DNA from 3 places in the Pseudomonas sp. EL_65y_Pfl2_R95 genome. Region 1 is predicted to be linked to each of the others. Evidence: predicted binding sites of a transcription regulator. Region 1 holds the regulator's gene; each other region holds the start of a gene.
What was found. The regulator sigma-54, encoded in region 1, starts transcription at its own class of promoters, with help from an activator protein. The targets are predictions, from matches to a motif close to ANTGGCATNNANNTTGCTNT.
Positions count from the first base shown of each region.

Region 1 (6,377 bases):
GTTGCGGTTTGTGTGGGCGACCAGATTGCTGATGCAATGATCAAAAAGCTGGTGCCACAGATCAAAGCATTGAAAATTGGTGCGGGTACCTCGACGGGGCTGGACATGGGCCCGCTGGTAACGGGTGTTCATCGCGACAAGGTCAAGGGCTATGTCGATGCAGGCGTTGCTGCTGGCGCCGAGCTGGTTGTCGATGGCCGTGGTTTTAGCGTGGCGGGCAATGAGAACGGCTTCTTCCTCGGTGGGTGCTTGTTCGACCGTGTGACCCCTGAAATGAGCATCTATCAGGAAGAAATCTTCGGCCCGGTGCTGTGCGTTGTTCGCGTCAACAGCCTCGAAGAAGCGATGCAGCTGATCAACGATCACGAGTACGGCAACGGTACCTGCGTTTTCACCCGTGACGGCGAGTCGGCACGCTTGTTCTGTGACGAAATTGAAGTCGGTATGGTTGGGGTCAATGTGCCGCTGCCAGTACCGGTTGCCTACCACAGCTTCGGCGGCTGGAAGCGCTCGCTGTTTGGCGACCTGCACGCCTACGGTCCGGACGGTGTACGTTTCTACACCCGTCGTAAGGCTATCACTCAGCGCTGGCCGCAACGCGCTAGCCATGAAGCAGCATCCTTTGCGTTTCCAAGCAACGGTTAACTGGGCCTAAGCAGGCGCTCTGGCTGTTAAAAAAAGACCCGTCATATGACGGGTCTTTTTTGTCTGGATATTTTGCCTGGCGGCTCCATCTGGGAGCAGCGATCTATTCGCCTTCGTCAAAGAAGTTGTTGATCAACGCCATGATCGCCTCAAGGGCTTCTTCGTCCCGCTCGCCATCGGTTAGCAGGTGAATTGAGGTGCCTTTGCCGGCGGCGAGCATCATCACTGACATGATGCTTTTGCCGTCGACCAGATTCTCCGGGGTGCGGCCTACTCTGATACTGCATGGATACAGCGTGGCAACACCGACGAATTTTGCTGCAGCCCGTGCATGCAAGCCGAGCTTGTTGATAATGGTCACTTCACAGGCGGGCATCGCGGCGGTTCCTTAACTGAGGTCGCGGTGGCGGGTCTGGACGTTTTTGAGCTGAGCTTTGAGTGCTTTGCCCAAACGGTTGGCGATATAAACCGAGCGATGATGCCCCCCTGTGCAGCCAATTGCGACGGTAACGTAGGCGCGATTACTGGCCGCGAAACGTGGCAACCACTTGCTCAGATAGGCATGGATGTCTTGATACATCTCTTGAACATCCGGCTGGCTGTCTAAATAGTCCGACACCGGTTGTTCCAGTCCCGAGAAATCGCGCAACTCGGGCCGCCAATAGGGGTTCGGCAAGCAGCGTACATCAAATACCACGTCGGCATCGACCGGCATGCCCCGCTTGAAGCCGAAGGATTCAACCAGAAATGCGGTGCCCGGATCTGGCTTGTTCAACAAGCGCAGGGCGAGGGTGTCGCGCAGCTGATAGAGATTCAGGTGGGTGGTGTCGATCTTTAAATCGGCCAGATCAATGATGGGCTCCAGCAGCAGCGTTTCATCGGTAATGGCTTCGGCTAACGAACGGTTGTCGTTGGTCAGCGGGTGGCGGCGACGGGTCTCGGAGAAGCGTTTGAGCAGGGTTTCTTCGTTTGCATCCAGATAAAGCAGGTCGCACTGAACATTGCGCGCGCGCACTTGTTCAAGCAACTCTGGAAACATATTCAAATCGCTGGGCAGGTTACGTGCGTCAATTGACACCGCCACATTGGGGCGAGCTGAATCTTTCTGCTGGAACGCTCGCTCAGCGAGTTGCGGCAGCAAGCTGGCAGGCAGGTTATCGATGCAGTAAAAGCCGTTGTCCTCAAGTACATCAAGGGCGGTACTTTTGCCTGATCCAGAACGCCCGCTGACTATTATCAAGCGCATGTAGGTTCTCTGTCGATTAGACAACCTCTGAAAAAGGACTGTGCCAACGCCTGTTGCATTCCATCGCGACTGAACCGTCGCCTTGGCTCACTTTGACGCCTCAGGGCAAGCCTATGGCCCCGGCACTCGCCACCTTTTGCAGAGAATCCTTAGCTGTTGTTCTGGATGTCGACAACAACCTGGTACAGCTCGTCATTGCTCTGTGCCTGGCGCAGTCGTTCGCGGACATCGCTGCGGTCAAGCATGCTGGCGATTTGACGAAGTAGCTCCAAGTGCTCATCCGTGGCCGCTTCAGGAACCAGCAGGACGAACAGCAAATCTACCGGTGCGCCATCGATTGCATCGAAATCTACAGCGGAGTCGAGCCTGAGTAACGCACTGATCGGCGCGTTGCAAGCAGGCAGACGGCAGTGCGGAATGGCAATACCATTGCCAAAACCGGTGGACCCGAGTTTCTCGCGGGCAATCAGGCTTTCGAAAATGTCTTGTCCATCGAGGTCGGGCAATTCGCGCGCAACCAGGTTGGCAATCTGTTCGAGAACACGTTTTTTGCTGCCGCCCGGCACGTTCACCAAGGAACGGCCGGGGGTCAGGATATTTTCAAGTCGGATCATAGGAGTTGGGCGATATCAACGGGCCATTGCACCCTGTTGACGGTCGAGCTGCTTTTCCTTGTGCTTGATAAGTTGTCTGTCGAGTTTGTCGGTCAGTAAATCGATTGCTGCGTACATATCATCGTGTTCGGCATTAGCGACAATTTCGCCGCCTGCAATGTGTAAGGTGGCTTCGATTTTCTGTTTGAGCTTCTCGACCTCCATAATAACTTGCACATTCGTAATCTTGTCGAAGTGGCGTTCTAGTCGACTGAATTTTTCGTCGATGTAGTCACGCAGGGCGTCGGTCACATCTAGCTGATGTCCACTGATGTTGACTTGCATACCGCATTCTCCTTGTTGCCGTGTGTAAGAGACAGGCTGTTTGCCTGCCGCCGGAACACTGTGGCGCGAAAAATCCTCAGTAAACATTTCCCACGCTGGGTAATAGCAGTATGGCTACTTTATCCAAGCGCGGGGCAGTTCGGTATTGGTTGAGACGATTTTCCTGTTCATCAACTGCTACATCAATCGCTTGCGTTCACTTGAAGGCGCGATACCGAGGGACTCACGGTATTTAGCAACTGTGCGGCGAGCTACTTGAATGCCTTGTGCCTCCAGTAAACCAGCGATCTTGCTGTCACTCAACGGCTTTTTTGCATTTTCCGCTGCAACCAGTTTCTTGATAATCGCGCGGATCGCTGTAGACGAGCATTCTCCGCCTTCGGAGGTGCTTACGTGGCTGGAGAAGAAGTATTTCAACTCGTAAATGCCACGCGGGGTGTGCATGAATTTCTGCGTGGTAACCCGCGAGATGGTGGACTCGTGCATGCCGACTGCTTCGGCAATGTCGTGCAGTACCAGAGGCTTCATCGCTTCGTCACCGTAGTCGAGGAACCCGCGCTGATGCTCAACGATCTGAGTAGCGACTTTCATCAGGGTCTCGTTGCGGCTTTGCAGGCTTTTGATAAACCAGCGAGCTTCTTGCAACTGATTGCGCATAAAGGTGTTGTCAGCGCTGGAGTCCGCACGGCGGACAAAGCCTGCATATTGAGCGTTGACCCGCAGGCGGGGCATGGCTTCCTGGTTAAGCTCTACCAGCCAGCGCTCATTGTGTTTGCGCACAATCACGTCGGGCACCACATACTCCGGCTCGCTGGACTCAATCTGCGAACCCGGACGCGGGTTAAGGCTTTGGATCAGCTCGATGACCTGGCGCAGGTCGTCTTCCTTGAGCTTCATGCGGCGCATCAGTTGGCTGTAGTCACGATTGCCAAGCAAGTCCAGATAATCATTGGCGAGGCGCTGTGCTTCAACTAGCCAAGGGGTCTTGGCGGGTAGCTGGCGCAGTTGCAGGGTCAGGCATTCGCGCAGGTCTCGTGCGGCGATGCCCGAAGGCTCGAACTGCTGAATGCGGTGCAGGACGGCTTCAATCTCGTCGAGCTCGATGTCCAGTTCAGGATCAAAGGCTTCCAGAATCTCTTCCAGGGTTTCTTCGAGGTAGCCTTGTGGGTTGATGCAGTCGATCAGGGTGACTGCAATCAAACGGTCCTTGTCGGACATTGGCGACAGATTGAGCTGCCAGAGCATGTGGCTCTGCAGGCTTTCACCGGTTGAGGTGCGCGTGGTGAAGTCCCACTCGTCATCGTCACTGTTGCTGCTTGGCAAGCTGCTGGCGCTGGTCTGGTAGACATCCTCCCACGCGGTATCAATGGGCAGCTCATTGGGAATGCGTTCGTTCCACTCACCTTCTTCCAGATTGTCCACGGTTTGTGGCGCATCTTGGTGGTTGCTGCTTTCTTCGTAGGTGTCTTGTTGCTTGGGCTGCTCGACAGTTGCGGTTTCTGCGCCGTCGGCCATAGGATCCGAATTATCGAAGTCTTCGCCATCTTCCTGGCGTTCGAGCATTGGGTTTGACTCCAGCGCCTCCTGGATTTCTTGTTGAAGATCCAAGGTCGACAGTTGGAGTAAGCGAATGGCTTGTTGCAGCTGAGGAGTCATCGTCAGCTGCTGGCCCATCTTCAGGACTAGCGATGGTTTCATTGCAGACCTTATTTACCGGCGTCTCTGCGCAATCCACTACAGGGCGCCGAAGGAGGCGCCTCAAGGAAGCAAATTATATGCCTGAATTGCAGTGCTTTGCCTAGCTGTTGCCGCTTATCGGGTGAAAAAATCCAGGTTAAAGGCGGAATTCATGACCCAAGTAGACTTCTTTTACCGTCTGGTTGGCCAGAATTGCCTCTGAATCACCTTCTGCAATGAGTTGGCCATCGCTGACGATATAAGCGGTTTCGCAAATATCCAGCGTTTCGCGCACATTGTGGTCGGTGATCAACACGCCAATACCCTTGGCTTTCAAGTGATGGATGATTTGCTTGATGTCGCCAACCGAAATCGGATCAACACCCGCAAAAGGCTCGTCGAGCAAAATAAATTTCGGTGCAGTGGCCAGGGCGCGGGCAATTTCAACACGGCGCCGCTCGCCACCGGACAAGCTCATTCCCAGGTTGTCACGAATGTGGTGAATATGGAATTCCTCAAGCAGGTTCTCCAATTCAGCCTCACGGCCAGCCCGATCGAGTTCTTTGCGGGTCTCAAGAATGGCCATGATGTTATCGGCAACACTGAGCTTACGGAAAATCGAAGCCTCTTGAGGCAGGTAGCCAATGCCCGCGCGCGCGCGGCCGTGCATCGGCTGATGGCTGACATCGAGGTCGTCAATCAGGATGCGACCCTGGTCAGCCTGGACTAAGCCCACAATCATGTAGAAGCAGGTGGTTTTACCTGCGCCGTTAGGGCCGAGCAGGCCGACGATTTGGCCGCTGTCTATGCTCAGGCTAACGTCACGGACAACCTGGCGGCTTTTATAGCTTTTCGCCAAGTGTTGGGCTTTCAATGTAGCCATTAATTACTGCCCTTGGGTGGGTTTGTTCTTCGGCTGAATCACCATGTCGATGCGCGGGCGCGGCGTGGTCACTTTGGTGCCATTTGCGCGGCCAGCATTGACGATTTGGCGCTGGGTATCATAGACAATTTTCTCGCCTTCGAAGGTATTGCCCTCTTGGATGACCTTGGCCTGGTCAATCAGCACGATGCGCTCGTTGGCGGAAAAGTACTGAATGGTCAGGCCGTAGGCTTTGACGATCTCTTTGTCGACTGCAGGCTTTTGTTCATAGTACGCAGGGCGCCCGACGGAGGTGAAAACATCAACTTCGCCCTTGGCATTCTGCGTAATAGTGACGGTGTCACCGGTGATTTTCATGGTGCCTTGAGTGATTACTACATCGCCACGGTAAACAGCAACGCCTTGTTTATCGTCGAGTTCTGCACTGTCGGCCTGTACGCGAATCGGTTGATCGCGATCAGTTGGCAAAGCCCAGGCATGAACGCTTCCTAGCGATGCACCCAGGCTGAGTAGAAGGGGGAGGGTTTTAACGAACCTCATGCTGGCCTCTTACGTTGGACAGCAGGAGCATCCGGCTGTCATTTAAATACGCTTTCATTCCTTGCGCCGTGGTCACCCCATTGGCTGCGTCAATTCTAACGGCTTGCTGGGTCTGCGCATATTCCTTATCGGGAATTACCGTAAGACGGCTGGTTGTCAGCAGGGTTGGGCGACCTTTTGCATCCGTGCGTTCAACGCGGACTTTGTCGATCAGTTCGACCTCTTTGCCGCCGGGTGAAACTTCACCTTTTTCACTTTGCACATGCCACGGCAGCTCTGTACCGCGGTACAGCAACAGGTCTGGCTGGGTCAGATAGGAAATATCCGAGTCCTTGGCATGTTCGACTTTGTCGGAGGTCAGCTCGTAATGCAATGTGCCGTCAGGCTGATATTGCACCGTTTTTGAATTGACCACATAAAAATCAATAGTATTTTGCGCAGCGGTTTT
Region 1 covers NZ_CAXAOV010000001.1:1,148,150-1,154,526, reverse strand. Annotated here, with positions in the region: gene AACY09_RS05500 (CoA-acylating methylmalonate-semialdehyde dehydrogenase) at 1-645, shown strand, start outside; gene AACY09_RS05495 (HPr family phosphocarrier protein) at 749-1,021, opposite strand; gene rapZ (RNase adapter RapZ) at 1,034-1,891, opposite strand; gene ptsN (PTS IIA-like nitrogen regulatory protein PtsN) at 2,041-2,505, opposite strand; gene hpf (ribosome hibernation-promoting factor, HPF/YfiA family) at 2,521-2,829, opposite strand; gene AACY09_RS05475 (RNA polymerase factor sigma-54) at 3,007-4,527, opposite strand; gene lptB (LPS export ABC transporter ATP-binding protein) at 4,664-5,389, opposite strand; gene lptA (lipopolysaccharide transport periplasmic protein LptA) at 5,393-5,929, opposite strand; gene lptC (LPS export ABC transporter periplasmic protein LptC) at 5,916-6,377, opposite strand, start outside.

Region 2 (6,377 bases), on a different contig from region 1:
CCGAACGCACTTGGGCACCCGCCAGCACAGCACCATAAATATGAATGGGGTAGCTGGGGTTCGGCACCAGCACCGTATCCCCATGATCCAGGGTCGCCAGCATCAGGTGAGCGAGACCCTCTTTCGAGCCAATGGTGACGATGGCCTCATCTTCTGGGTCGATATCGACTTGGTAGCGGTCGGCATACCAACGTGAAATCGCGCGGCGCAGGCGCGGAATGCCACGTGAGGTCGAATAGCCATGGGTGTCTTCGCGTTGAGCAACGGTACATAGTTTCTCAACGATATGCGGCGGGGTTGGGCCGTCCGGGTTACCCATGCTGAAGTCAATGATGTCTTCGCCGCGACGGCGAGCCGCCATCTTCAGTTCAGCAGTAATGTTGAAAACATAAGGGGGGAGACGATCAATGCGCGCAAAGCGGCGCTTAGCTGGATCAGCCATAAAAACCTCGGAATACGTAAGCGCCCGGAACCGTCCGAGCGACGCTGGCCACTGCGGTGGCCAGCGGCAAAGATAAACCCGACACACCAGGCTTGTCGAGTGGCTTGCGCTGCGATTAAAGATTCAAGGGCTGATGTCTTGCTTGAGTGCAATCAACAACTCGGCAAGCAGGTCGATATCGGCATCAGTGGTGCGCCAGGATGAAATGCTCAGGCGAAAGGCAGGCCGTTCTTGCCAGACGGTGGGTCCGAACCAGACCTGACCGGACGCTTGGGCGGCAAGCCGGATGGCAATGGTTTGTTGATCGTTATCGGCCCGCACGAGGACCTGATTGAGCACCACACGGTTAAGCACTTGATACCCAGCCGCACGCAAGCGCTTGGCCAAATGGCGGGCTTGGCGGATGTGTTGGTCAATCATATTGCGTAAACCTTCACGGCCAAGTGAGGCAAGCGCCGCCCAAATCGGAACGCCGCGAGCCCGGCGTGAGAACTCCAGATTGAGGTTCTTCTGTGCATCCTTTGATGCCGTGGCATAGGCGGCATCGCTATTCATGGCTTGAGCCAAGGCATCCGCATCACGGCAGATGGCCATGGCGCCATCGTACGGCGTGTTTAGCCATTTGTGACCATCGGTGGTCCAGCTATCCGCCTGCTCGACACCTTGCGCAAGCTGGGCTGAAGATGACGCACGCGCCCAGAGGCCAAAAGCGCCATCAACATGTACCCAAGCGCCCGCTGCTTTGGCGCTTGGGATCAGGGTCGCAAAGGGGTCAAACTCTCCGGTATTAACTTCTCCGGCTTGCAGGCACAGGATGCACAGGTCATCAAGTGGTGGCAGGTGTTGCGGGTCAATCCTGCCATGCTCATCGACCGCTGCGATAATGAGTCGGTTGGTGCCGAAGCCAAGCACACGCAGGGCCTTTTTGACTGTGATATGCACGCTGGCCGACACCACAACGCGTACCTCTGGTGCGCCCATCAGCCCATCGCCGTCAAAGTCCCAGCCTTTGCGCTGCAATAACGAGCGCCGCGCAGCGGCGATGCAAGCCAGTGTGCAGGCGGTAGCGCTGGTGCCAAAACCCACAGCGCTGCTTGCCGGCAGCCCGAGGGCATCGAGTACCCAGTGGCCGGCAATGCGCTCAATGACATCCGCTGCCGGCGAGTTGTCATAGGAAGACGCACATTGATCCCACGCCAGGACCAAGCGCTCGGCTGCGGCGGCGGCAGGAAGCGTTGCGCCGATCACAAAGCCGAAATAGCGCGAACTGTTGGAGCTGACAGTGGCTGGCGAGGCAATCTCATCCAAACGCCGTAACACTTCACTTGCCGCTTCGCCTTGTTCGGCAAAGGGTTGGTCGAGACTGTTGAGCGTTGTGAGCGCTGCGCTGTTTGGGAACACTGGGCGAGTCGGCAAACTGTCGAAATAGTTCAAACCACGCTGGTCAGCCTCGCTAAGCAGTTGACGTTCTTCGGTGTGGGTGGTCATGGTGGGCTCCAGGCCGGCAGTATGCACAAGGCTGTATCTTAATCAGCCTGTGCTGGCTAACGCAGATACAACCGGCCGTGGAGACAGGGCTACAGTTTGCGGGTGAGTCGTCCTGTGAGCACAACAGTGAAGGTATGACCGGTACAGTTGCCCTTATCTTGAGACCGGGTGTGCGGCGCTAGTTACCCAGCAGATCGTGCATGGCAATAATCTGCTCGGCGACCTGCGCCAACTTCTGCTGACGGCTCATGGCTTGGCGACGCATCAAAGTGTAGGCGGCTTCCTCATCGCAGCTCTTCATTTTCATCAGCAATCCTTTTGCCAGTTCAATGCGCTTGCGTTCAGCCAACTGCGCATCGCGAGCCTGTAGCTGTGCCCGCAGCGCTTGATCGCTTTCAAAGCGCGCCATTGCCACATCGAGGATAGGCTGCAGGCGCTGGGCGTGGATGCCTTCGACTATGTAGGCGCTAACCCCCGATTGAATCGCCTGGCGCATTACGCTCGGGTTGTGCTCGTCAGTGAACATAACGATTGGGCGCGGCTGGTCACGACTGACCAATACAACCTGCTCCATGACATCACGGCCGGGCGACTCACTGTCAATCAGAATCACGTCAGGGCGTACGGCCTCGACGCGGGCGGGCAGGTCGATAGTCAAGCCGGATTCATCAATAACCTCGAAGCCGGCTTCGGTTAGCGCAGCCTTGAGACGGCCGACTTTTTTCGGTGTGTCGTTAATAAGCAGTATGCGCAGCATGTTTCAGCCTCCTGCTGGTTATTGAGCGGTCATAGAGCTATCGCTCAATGCGTGAAGCGCAAAACTTCGTGCATAGTCTGCTGGGTTGCTGCCATCCCAGCATTTTCCATCGAGCAGGGTGCTGCTGCGCATGGCGGAGGGCACGGCAATATTCAGCGCATCAGCCGCCTGACGGTAAATATCGAGTTGCTGGATACGCTGCGCCACCGCCAAATAATCAGGGTCTTCGCGTAGCAGGCCCCAGCGGCGGAATTGGGTCATAAACCACATGCCATCGGATAAGTAGGGCATGTTTACCAAGCCATCGGCATGAAAACGCAGCGGATGGGGATCGGTCCAAGCATTGCCAAGCCCGTCTTGATAATGGCCAAGAAAGCGCGGCTCAACAGATGACAGCGGTGCATCAACGTAGTCAGGGCTGCTAATCAGTTTGGCTGTGCTGCGCTTGTTTTCCGGATTTTCGTCAATAAAGCGGCTGGCTTCGAGCACTGCCATGGTCAGTGCGCGTGCGGTATTAGGGTAGAGTTCTACGAACTCCCGGGTCACACCCAGTACTTTTTCTGGATGGTCCGGCCAAATCATTTGAGTTGTCGCAACCGTAAAGCCTTGGCCCTGATCGACCGCCAAGGCACCCCATGGGCCGCCAGCACAGAAACCGTCGATGCGCTGCGCATTGAGGTGCGCAACCATCTGCGCCGGTGGCACCACTACCGTATTGACGTCGTTAATGGGGTGGATGCCCTGGCTTGCGAGCCAGTAAGACAGCCACATGGCATGGGTGCCAGTGGGAAAGGTTTGGGCGAAGGTGAGTTTTGCACTGCTTTGATGCGCCTGGGTTTTCAGTGCTTCACCATTGGTCACGCCGCTGCGTTTAAGCTGTTCGGATAGGTTGATCGCCTGACCGTTGTGATTAAGCCCCATGAGGATTGCCATCTCAGTCGCAGTGCCGCCGATGCCAAGATGGGTGCCGTAAACCTGGCCGTACAGCGAGTGCGCGGCATCCAGTTCGCGGTTGAGTAATTTGTCGCGCAGGGTTGCCCACGATGACTGACGTTGCAGGTTGAGGGTCAGGCCATAAGGCTGGGCAAAGCCCTGAGTGGCCGCCACAATCAATGACGCTGCGTCCGTCAGGGCCATAATACCTAGATTAAGCGTGCTCTTTTCCGGTGCGTCAGAGCCGTTAACCCAATCCAGTACATCGCTGCGGCCAGTTGTTTGATCAGCCATTGAACATTCCCTTTACTACAAAAAAAACGCCGATCCAGTGGCTGCGCAGGGGCAGTACCGAAACGACGCCATTGTCGATAAGCAAGCTCCTTCGCTGGGCTGCTTGTTGTGCTTTTACTTGTTAAGTCTTTAGCAATCCATGTGCCAGTGATCTGGTGTTCGCGGCTAAATTGCGCGCAAAAAGAAGCCCCGCAGAGGGCGAGGCTTCTTTTATTGCTAGTGACGCTTAAGCTTGAACGACCGGGATATTGGCGTTCGCTGCGGCTTCACGGAACTCGGCAATCTGGTCGAAGCTCAGGTAGCGATAAACGTCGGCAGCCATGCTGTCGATGTTTTTCGCATAGCCCATGTACTCTTCAACCGTCGGCAGTTTGCCGGTGATTGCAGCGACCGCAGCCAGTTCGGCAGAGGCCAGGTACACGTTAGCGCCATCGCCCAAACGGTTGGGGAAGTTACGCGTCGAGGTCGAAACCACGGTCGAGTTCGCTTCCACGCGCGCCTGGTTACCCATGCACAGCGAGCAGCCCGGCATTTCCATGCGCGCGCCAGCCTTGCCGAAGATGCCGTAGTAGCCCTCTTCAGTCAGTTGGTGAGCGTCCATCTTGGTCGGCGGCGAAAGCCACAGACGAGTTGGCAGCGAACCTTTGACTTGTTCGAGCAGCTTGCCGGCAGCGCGGAAGTGACCAATGTTGGTCATGCACGAGCCGATAAACACTTCGTCGATCTTCTCGCCCTGAACGCTCGACAGCAGACGTGCATCGTCTGGGTCGTTGGGTGCGCACAGCACCGGTTCTTTCAGTTCTGACAGGTCGATTTCGATGATTTCAGCGTATTCCGCGTCAGCATCGGCACTCATCAGTTCCTGGTTGGCTAACCAGGCTTCCATTGCTTGAGCACGACGTTCCATGGTGCGCGCATCGCCATAGCCTTCACTGATCATCCAGCGCAGCAGGGTGATGTTCGACTGCAGGTATTCGGCAATTGCCTTTTCCGGCATCTTGATCGTGCAACCAGCAGCAGAGCGCTCGGCAGAGGCGTCAGACAGTTCGAACGCTTGTTCAACGGTCAGCTCATCAAGACCTTCGATCTCAAGGATGCGGCCGGAGAAAGCGTTGATCTTGCCTTTCTTCTCAACCGTCAGCAGGCCTTTCTGGATGGCGTAGTAAGGGATGGCATGAACCAGGTCACGCAAGGTGATGCCAGGCTGCATTTTGCCCTTGAAGCGAACCAAGATGGATTCCGGCATGTCCAGCGGCATAACGCCAGTGGCGGCAGCGAACGCAACCAGGCCCGAACCGGCTGGGAACGAGATACCCATCGGGAAGCGGGTGTGCGAGTCACCACCAGTACCGACGGTGTCTGGCAGCAGCATGCGGTTCAGCCAGCTGTGGATGATGCCGTCACCAGGACGCAGCGAAACGCCACCGCGGGTGCGGATGAAGTCAGGCAGGGTGTGGTGAGTGGTCACATCAATCGGCTTTGGATAGGCCGCAGTGTGGCAGAACGATTGCAATACCAGGTCAGCAGAGAAGCCCAGGCACGCCAGGTCTTTCAGTTCATCACGGGTCATAGGACCTGTGGTGTCTTGAGAACCTACGGTGGTCATCTTCGGTTCGCAGTAAGTGCCAGGACGCACACCTTCTACGCCGCAGGCTTTACCGACCATCTTCTGCGCCAGGGTGAAGCCTTTGTCGCTATCGGCTGGCTGCTCAGGTTTTTTGAACAGGTCAGCTGGGCCAAGGCCCAGTTCAGCGCGGGCTTTGTCTGTCAGGCCGCGGCCTACGATCAACGGAATACGACCGCCAGCACGCACTTCGTCGAGCAGAACAGGGGTCTTCAGGCCGAAGGTGGTGATGACTTCGTCAGTGCCGTGCTTGCACACTTTACCGGCGTATGGGTAAACGTCGATGACGTCGCCCATGGCAATGTCGGTGACGTCGAATTCGATAGGCAGAGCGCCGGCATCTTCCATGGTGTTGTAGAAGATTGGGGCAATTTTGTTACCGAAGCAGAAACCGCCAGCGCGCTTGTTCGGCACGTAGGGGATGTCGTCGCCGAAGAACCAGAGTACCGAGTTGGTGGCTGATTTACGCGAAGAACCGGTACCTACCACGTCACCAACATAGGCAACTGGGAAGCCAGCAGCGCGAATCTCTTCGATCTGCTTCAGCGGGCCAGTCACACCTTGTTGCTCAGGCACAATGCCGTCGCGAGCCATTTTCAACATGGCCAAAGCGTGCAGCGGGATATCTGGGCGCGACCAAGCATCTGGAGCAGGTGACAGGTCGTCGGTGTTGGTTTCGCCAGTGACCTTGAATACGCTCAGGCTGTATTTTTCTGCGATCGGCGCACGCTTGGTGAACCATTCACCGTCAGCCCAGGACTGCAATACAGCTTTGGCGTTGGCATTGCCCGCTTTGGCTTTTTCTGCAACGTCGTGGAAGGCATCGAACATCAGCAGGG
Region 2 covers NZ_CAXAOV010000007.1:142,272-148,648, forward strand. Annotated here, with positions in the region: gene alaC (alanine transaminase) at 1-442, opposite strand, end outside; gene AACY09_RS20540 (pyridoxal phosphate-dependent decarboxylase family protein) at 566-1,930, opposite strand; gene AACY09_RS20545 (ANTAR domain-containing response regulator) at 2,109-2,687, opposite strand; gene AACY09_RS20550 (CmpA/NrtA family ABC transporter substrate-binding protein) at 2,706-3,914, opposite strand; gene acnB (bifunctional aconitate hydratase 2/2-methylisocitrate dehydratase) at 4,141-6,377, opposite strand, start outside.
Region 2: a site for sigma-54 is predicted at 4,044-4,063, ahead of AACY09_RS20550 (CmpA/NrtA family ABC transporter substrate-binding protein). Genes of this name have one in related genera too.

Region 3 (6,377 bases), 610 kb from region 1:
ATAGGTGCTTTGAGCACTTTTGGCGGTTGTGGGCCGTCTTCCTCGGCAAAAGGGCTGGACACAGTCCTGTTTACTCCAAATCCAAACTGATTTTTGTGGCGCTAGCATAATGTTAAAATGACATTATGTGTACGCGGTTTGCAGCGTTTTTAAGCTTGGCTCAGAGGGCGCTGGTTGGCTCCGCGCGAAGCACTGCCACTGCTGTCGTAGAGGCTTGGAGTGTCATTGCCGTTGAGTATGCTGAGCATGCTGCGGGTAGAGGTTTGATTTGAGCGGATCAGGCGGCCGTTGCGCAGGTTGCCGTTTTGGCAGCTTTCCAGCAACTGACTCAGCTTGTTGCTCTGCTCGAGCAGGTCTGCACCGAGAGGACTGCGTGCGGCAAGCGCCTGTAAACCGGCAAGGTCGGCACTCAGTTGCAGGTTATTCAGGAGTTGTGCGCGCTGCTGTGCGTGCTGGCCGAGCTGGCTAAGCAGCGGTTGCTTGGCACTGAGTATGTGCTGCAGGCTGTCGAGATCGCGCTCGCCCAGCGCTTGATGCTCGCTGTCGATCAGCTCAAGCAGTTGCTCACTGATGCCGATATCGTTATTGAACAGCTGAAGCATTGATGAGTCTTGCATCGTAGGCTCTTGGAAGTTAGGCGTCCAACATTCCAGCGCCGCCGCTAAAGCCTGCTATCACAGGCTTAAGACTAGCGCTGGGACTCGAAATTGAGCAGTTTGCTGGCTGTACGCTGGGCATCAACTTTATAAGTGCCGTCAGCAATAGCCTGCTTGATCTGTGCAACGCGTTCTTTATCCACGGTTGGCAGCTCGTTTAGTTTATCGCCAATGCTCTGCAGTTGCTGAGCTTCTTGGCTAAGGTGAACCTGTTCACCGCTTTTGCTCGACTCTGCAGGGGTATTGCTTACGCCTGCAGACGTGGATGTTTTGTCATCCAGTCCTGAGCTGCGAGCACCTGACTGGGCGCCGCTGGTCCGCCCGGAGTTAGCCGGGGTAGGTGCGTTGCTTGGTCGATTGAAGTCGATGACCATGGTAGTAAACCTCTGATTTGTTTGGACGCTTACCTGTCTGTCGGCCGTGCGTGGTAAAACTTTAGCGATCTTCGGAAAAAATATTACACGGCTAAACTAAAGCCGGTTGACTCAAGTTATATCGGCAGCTTAGCCAATCATTTGAGCGCCAAGCGCTGCAATAAGTTCTGAATGGCTTAGCCCCTTCGCCACAGTGTAGGAAAACCTCCCCGTAAGAACAATCAAGATTCATGCCTACATGGCCACTTCAACTTGCCCCGGACCGGTTACCCTTGCCTTGATAATACGCTGTGAGCGCTGGTTACGAACATTGATTTGTCTGCCTAAAGCGCCATCCGATAAGGCTTCACCAGGCATTTTTACATTGATCGTCCCGGTTTTTGCGCTGATTACCACTTGGTCACCACGGCGAATAACCTCCGCTTGTTCTACGTAGACCGGCGTTAACTCTTGGTCTGGGCGCACTGGGCGTGTCAGTTTTTTGCCGATTGCCTGCTCCACCGAGGTCAAATAGCCATGGTTGAGCAGGCCGACGTCACGTTCCGCCAATGTAACGTCGAACTCACTGATCACGCTGGCGCGTTTTAGCGGGCGGGTTGCCGTCACCACGTCACGATAAAGACGAACCTGTCCTGGGACAAAAATTGTCCAGGGCGATGTGCCGTCGCAGCGAACCCGCAAGGTGACACGACCAATGGGCTCTGCCGGGCTTTCCAGGGTGGTAGTCAATTCTTTGTCGCACAACGGCAGACGCAAGCGCGGATCAAGGCGGTTGATTTCAATCTCATGCCGGCCACTGATATCGCTGCGTTGTAAATAGTCGGACACTGATGCCTCAAGAAAAGTCTGGGCGGCGCCGATAAGCTGTTCAGGCAGGGTTGAATTGGCCGCAGCAGTTGAGCTGAAGCAAAGGGTTGCGGGTAATAGCCAGGCCAGTATGAAATGATGGCTTTTTGCCCAAATCTGTCGATATAACGTCGTATCTGCAATCATATGTATTAGCGTGCAAGGCCCGTGCCGCCTGCTAACCTCAGTTTTACGGGCGCATAAAATAAGGAGAACGGCATGGCTGGTGTTATGGACTCGGTGAATCAACGCACCCAGTTAGTCGGACAAAATCGTTTAGAACTGTTGTTGTTTCGCCTCGACGGCAAGCAGCTGTACGGGATTAACGTATTTAAGGTTAAAGAGGTGCTGCAATGCCCGCGCCTGACCGTCATGCCAAAATCCAGTTCGGTGGTACGTGGGGTCGCTAATATCCGTGGCGGGACTATTCCAATAATCGACTTGTCACTGGCGACGGGTTGTAAGCCGCTGGCTGATTTGAAAAGCAGCTTTGTCATCATCACTGAGTACAACACCAAGACTCAGGGTTTTTTAGTCAGCGCTGTAGAGCGCATCGTTAATATGAACTGGGAAGAAATCCTGCCGCCACCGAAAGGTACGGGGCGCGATCATTACCTGACGGCGGTAACCCATCTTGATCAGCAGATGGTTGAAATTATCGACGTAGAAAAGGTTCTGGCTGAAGTTTCACCGACCTCTGAAGCGATTTCCGAGGGTGTGGTAGATGCGGCCACCCAGGGTAAAGCGGTTAAACAGCATGTGTTGATTGTGGATGACTCCTCGGTGGCCCGTAAGCAGGTGTCGCGTTGCCTACAGACCATTGGGGTTGAGGTGACGGCGCTTAATGATGGGCGTGAGGCGTTGGAGTATCTGCGTAAGATGGCGGATGAAGGGCGACGTCCAGCCGATGAATTGCTGATGATTATTTCTGACATTGAAATGCCAGAAATGGATGGCTATACCCTGACCACCGCTATTCGCAGTGATGCGCGCATGCAGGGCCTGCACCTGTTGCTGCATACGTCACTCTCGGGTGTGTTCAATCAGGCAATGGTCAAGAAGGTTGGGGCGGATGATTTTCTCGCCAAGTTCCGGCCAGATGATTTAGCCTCAAGGGTAGTTGAGCGGATCAATCAGGTTGATCGCGGTGAGTAAGCATCGCCAGCCAATGCGACAAGCGGCAAGGTCGTCACTGTGTCTTTACGTTGTGACAGGACATCACAAGCCCGCCTGAGCTTGTTTATGGGCCGGGTTTATGGGGCTGGTGCCGCATAGATCATCACTATTATTTTACGGGGCAATGCGAGTGACGTCAGGAAATTTGGATTTCGAACAGTTCCGGAGCTTCCTCGAAAAAGCCTGTGGAATCTTGCTCGGTACTAACAAGCAGTATCTGGTCTCCAGTCGGCTTAATAAGCTGATGGAACAGAACAGTATCAAGAGCCTCGGCGAGTTGGTTCAGCGTATGCAGGCCATGCCGCGTAGCGGTTTGCGTGAGCAAGTGGTTGATGCCATGACCACCAACGAAACCCTGTGGTTTCGTGATACCTATCCTTTTGAAGTGATGAAAAAGCGCGTGCTGCCTGAATTGCTCAAGGCTAATGCCGGTCAGCGCTTGCGTATCTGGTCGGCCGCGTGCTCGTCGGGGCAAGAACCTTATTCGCTGTCGATGACCATCGATGAGTTCGAGAAGAGCAACCTAGGCCAGTTGCGTGGGGGCGTGCAGATCGTAGCCACCGACTTGTCACCGACCATGCTGGTCAACTGCAAGTCGGGTGAGTACGACAGCCTGGCAATTGGTCGTGGCCTCTCGCAGGAGCGTTTGCAGCGCTACTTTGAGCCCAAGGCGCCAGGTCGCTGGGTGGTTAAAATGCCGATCAAAAGCCGTGTTGAGTTTCGTCCGCTCAACCTGCTGGAGAGTTATGCCAGCCTCGGCAAGTTTGATGTGGTGTTCTGCCGTAACGTGCTGATTTATTTTTCCGCAGAGGTCAAGAAGGACATTCTGACCCGTATTCACGCGACGTTGAAGCCGGGTGGCTATCTGTTTTTAGGCGCCTCCGAGGCGCTCAATGCCCTGCCTGATTTGTATCAGATGGTGCAGTGCAGTCCGGGCATCATTTATAAGGTTAAATAAGCCTGTTGGCGGCACATTCGGTGAGTGGCCAACGCGAAGATTGTCCACCATGGCCCGCGCATGCAATCCGAGTATTCGAGATCGTAACGGTGGATGAAAAGAGCGTCATCCGCCCTACGGGACGTTAGCTGCACGGCCGCCATTGGTGGCTCTTGTAGGGTGTGACAACGCGAAGCTTGTCCACCATAGGCTCGCGCATGCAATCCGAGTATTCGAGATCGTAACGGTGGATGAAAAAACGTCGTCCACCGTGAGCGTCAATCACCTCACGCATCCTATGCCCCTCCTAGAGTGGACAGCGCATATTGCCGCTTTGCCGGGCGGCAACGGCAAAAGAACAGCGAATGGCATTGCCGCAAGCGGAAATGCATTGCCGCTTTAGCCTGAAAATCGAATCTGTATATGCGTAAGTTATTGTATATAAACGATTAAATTAATTGGCACAGGGTTTGCTTTGTCTCTTGCACAGAAACGGCTTCGGCAATCGGCAAGGGCACAAACCATGAGTATCAGCTTCGCAAGCGCACTCGGCATTCACCAACAAGCACTGGGCTTTCGCGCTCAGCGTGCTGAAGTGTTGGCCAATAACATGGCTAACGCAGACACGCCTAACTACAAAGCGCGTGATCTGGATTTTGCCTCTGTGCTTGCCGAGCAAAGTGCCAAGGCCAAGGGCGGCACCTTTGGTTTGAACCTTACCAACTCACACCACATCAGTGCTGAAGGTATGGCCACCGCTGAAGCCGAGCTTAAGTATCGCACTCCAATGAGCCCTTCGCTGGATCAGAACACTGTTGATACTCAGCTGGAGCAGTCGAACTATGCGCAAAACGCTATCGATTTCCAAGCGAGCTTCACCTTACTCAATAGCAAATTCAAAGGGCTGATCAGCGCCCTGCGCGGCGACTAACGGAGACTGATGCCATGTCACTAGCCAGTGTATTCAATATCGCCGGGACCGGTATGAGCGCGCAAAGCACTCGCCTCAATACCATTTCCAGCAACATCGCCAACGCCGAGTCGGTGTCGTCGAATATTGACCAGACCTACCGCGCACGTCACCCGGTTTTCGCCACCATGTTTCAGCAGGCCCAAGGTGATGGCAGCGGCTCGCTGTTTGCCGAGCAGGATGCAGCAGGCAGTGGTGTTCAGGTGTTGGGCATCGTTGAAGATCAGAGCTCGTTGATGCCGCGTTATGAGCCGAACCATCCGGCAGCTGATGAGAATGGCTATGTGTATTACCCCAACGTCAATGTGGTTGAAGAAATGGCTGACATGATCTCTGCCAGCCGGGCTTTCCAGACCAACGTTGAAATGATGAATACCGCTAAACAAATGTTGCAGAAGGTGCTGACCCTGGGTCAGTAAGCCATCAATGAGGAACGCTAAATGAGCGTCGATAGCACCAGTGGCGTTGGCAGTTCGGTCCTTGATCAACTGCAGATTAAATCGTCCAGTACCGGTACAGACAAAGAACTCGGTAAAGACGAGTTTTTGAATCTGTTGGTCGCCCAATTGAATAACCAGAACCCGCTTGAGCCGCAAGGCAACGGCGAGTTCATCGCTCAGTTGGCCCAGTTCAGCCAGGTTGAAGGTATTCAGCAGTTGAACGGCAGCGTCGACACCTTGTTGTCGGGCTATCAGTCGTCGCAGGCCTTGCAGGCATCGTCTCTGGTTGGGCGCAAGGTGATTGTGCCGACCGACAGCGCAGTGGTTGATACCAGCGAAAGCTTTAAAGCCAGCTTGGTTTTGCCAACCAGTAGCAGCAACGTCTACGTCAATGTTAAAGACAGCGCAGGCTCTACGGTTAGCCGAGTCAACCTGGGTGAGCAGGAAGCAGGCAACGTCAGCTTTATCTGGGATGGCAAGGACTCTAGCGGCAATACAATGCCGCCAGGCACTTACGCCTTTGAGGCGGAAGCGACCTATGCCGGTGAAACTAAAGGTCTCTACACCATGCTTCCAGCCAACGTTGACAGTGTCACTTTGGGCGGCAGCGAACTCATGCTGAATTTAGCGGGACTGGGCAGCGTGCCGCTTTCCCAGGTTCAGGTAATCGGTCAGTAATCAACACGATTTAATGGCCGGCTGTTCCGGCAAAGGAGTATTCCATGGCGTTCAATATCGGGCTTAGCGGTCTGCGCGCAGCGACCAGCGATCTCAACGTTACCGGTAATAACATTGCCAACGCAGGTACTGCCGGCTTCAAACAGTCGCGTGCCGAATTTGCTGATGTATATGCCGCCTCTGTGCTGGGCTCCGGAAAAAACGCACAGGGCAGCGGGGTATTGCTCAGTGACGTTTCGCAGTTGTTCAATCAGGGCAACGTCAACTACACGCAGAACTCGTTGGATTTGGCGATTAACG
Region 3 covers NZ_CAXAOV010000001.1:541,121-547,497, reverse strand. Annotated here, with positions in the region: gene AACY09_RS02620 (flagellar brake protein) at 1-62, opposite strand, end outside; gene AACY09_RS02615 (flagella synthesis protein FlgN) at 150-617, opposite strand; gene flgM (flagellar biosynthesis anti-sigma factor FlgM) at 689-1,030, opposite strand; gene flgA (flagellar basal body P-ring formation chaperone FlgA) at 1,265-2,023, opposite strand; gene AACY09_RS02600 (chemotaxis protein CheV) at 2,096-3,031, shown strand; gene cheR (protein-glutamate O-methyltransferase CheR) at 3,177-4,010, shown strand; gene AACY09_RS02590 (hypothetical protein) at 4,135-4,284, opposite strand; gene flgB (flagellar basal body rod protein FlgB) at 4,513-4,920, shown strand; gene flgC (flagellar basal body rod protein FlgC) at 4,935-5,378, shown strand; gene flgD (flagellar hook assembly protein FlgD) at 5,400-6,077, shown strand; gene flgE (flagellar hook protein FlgE) at 6,122-6,377, shown strand, end outside.
Region 3: a site for sigma-54 is predicted at 4,447-4,466, ahead of flgB (flagellar basal body rod protein FlgB). Genes of this name have one in related genera too.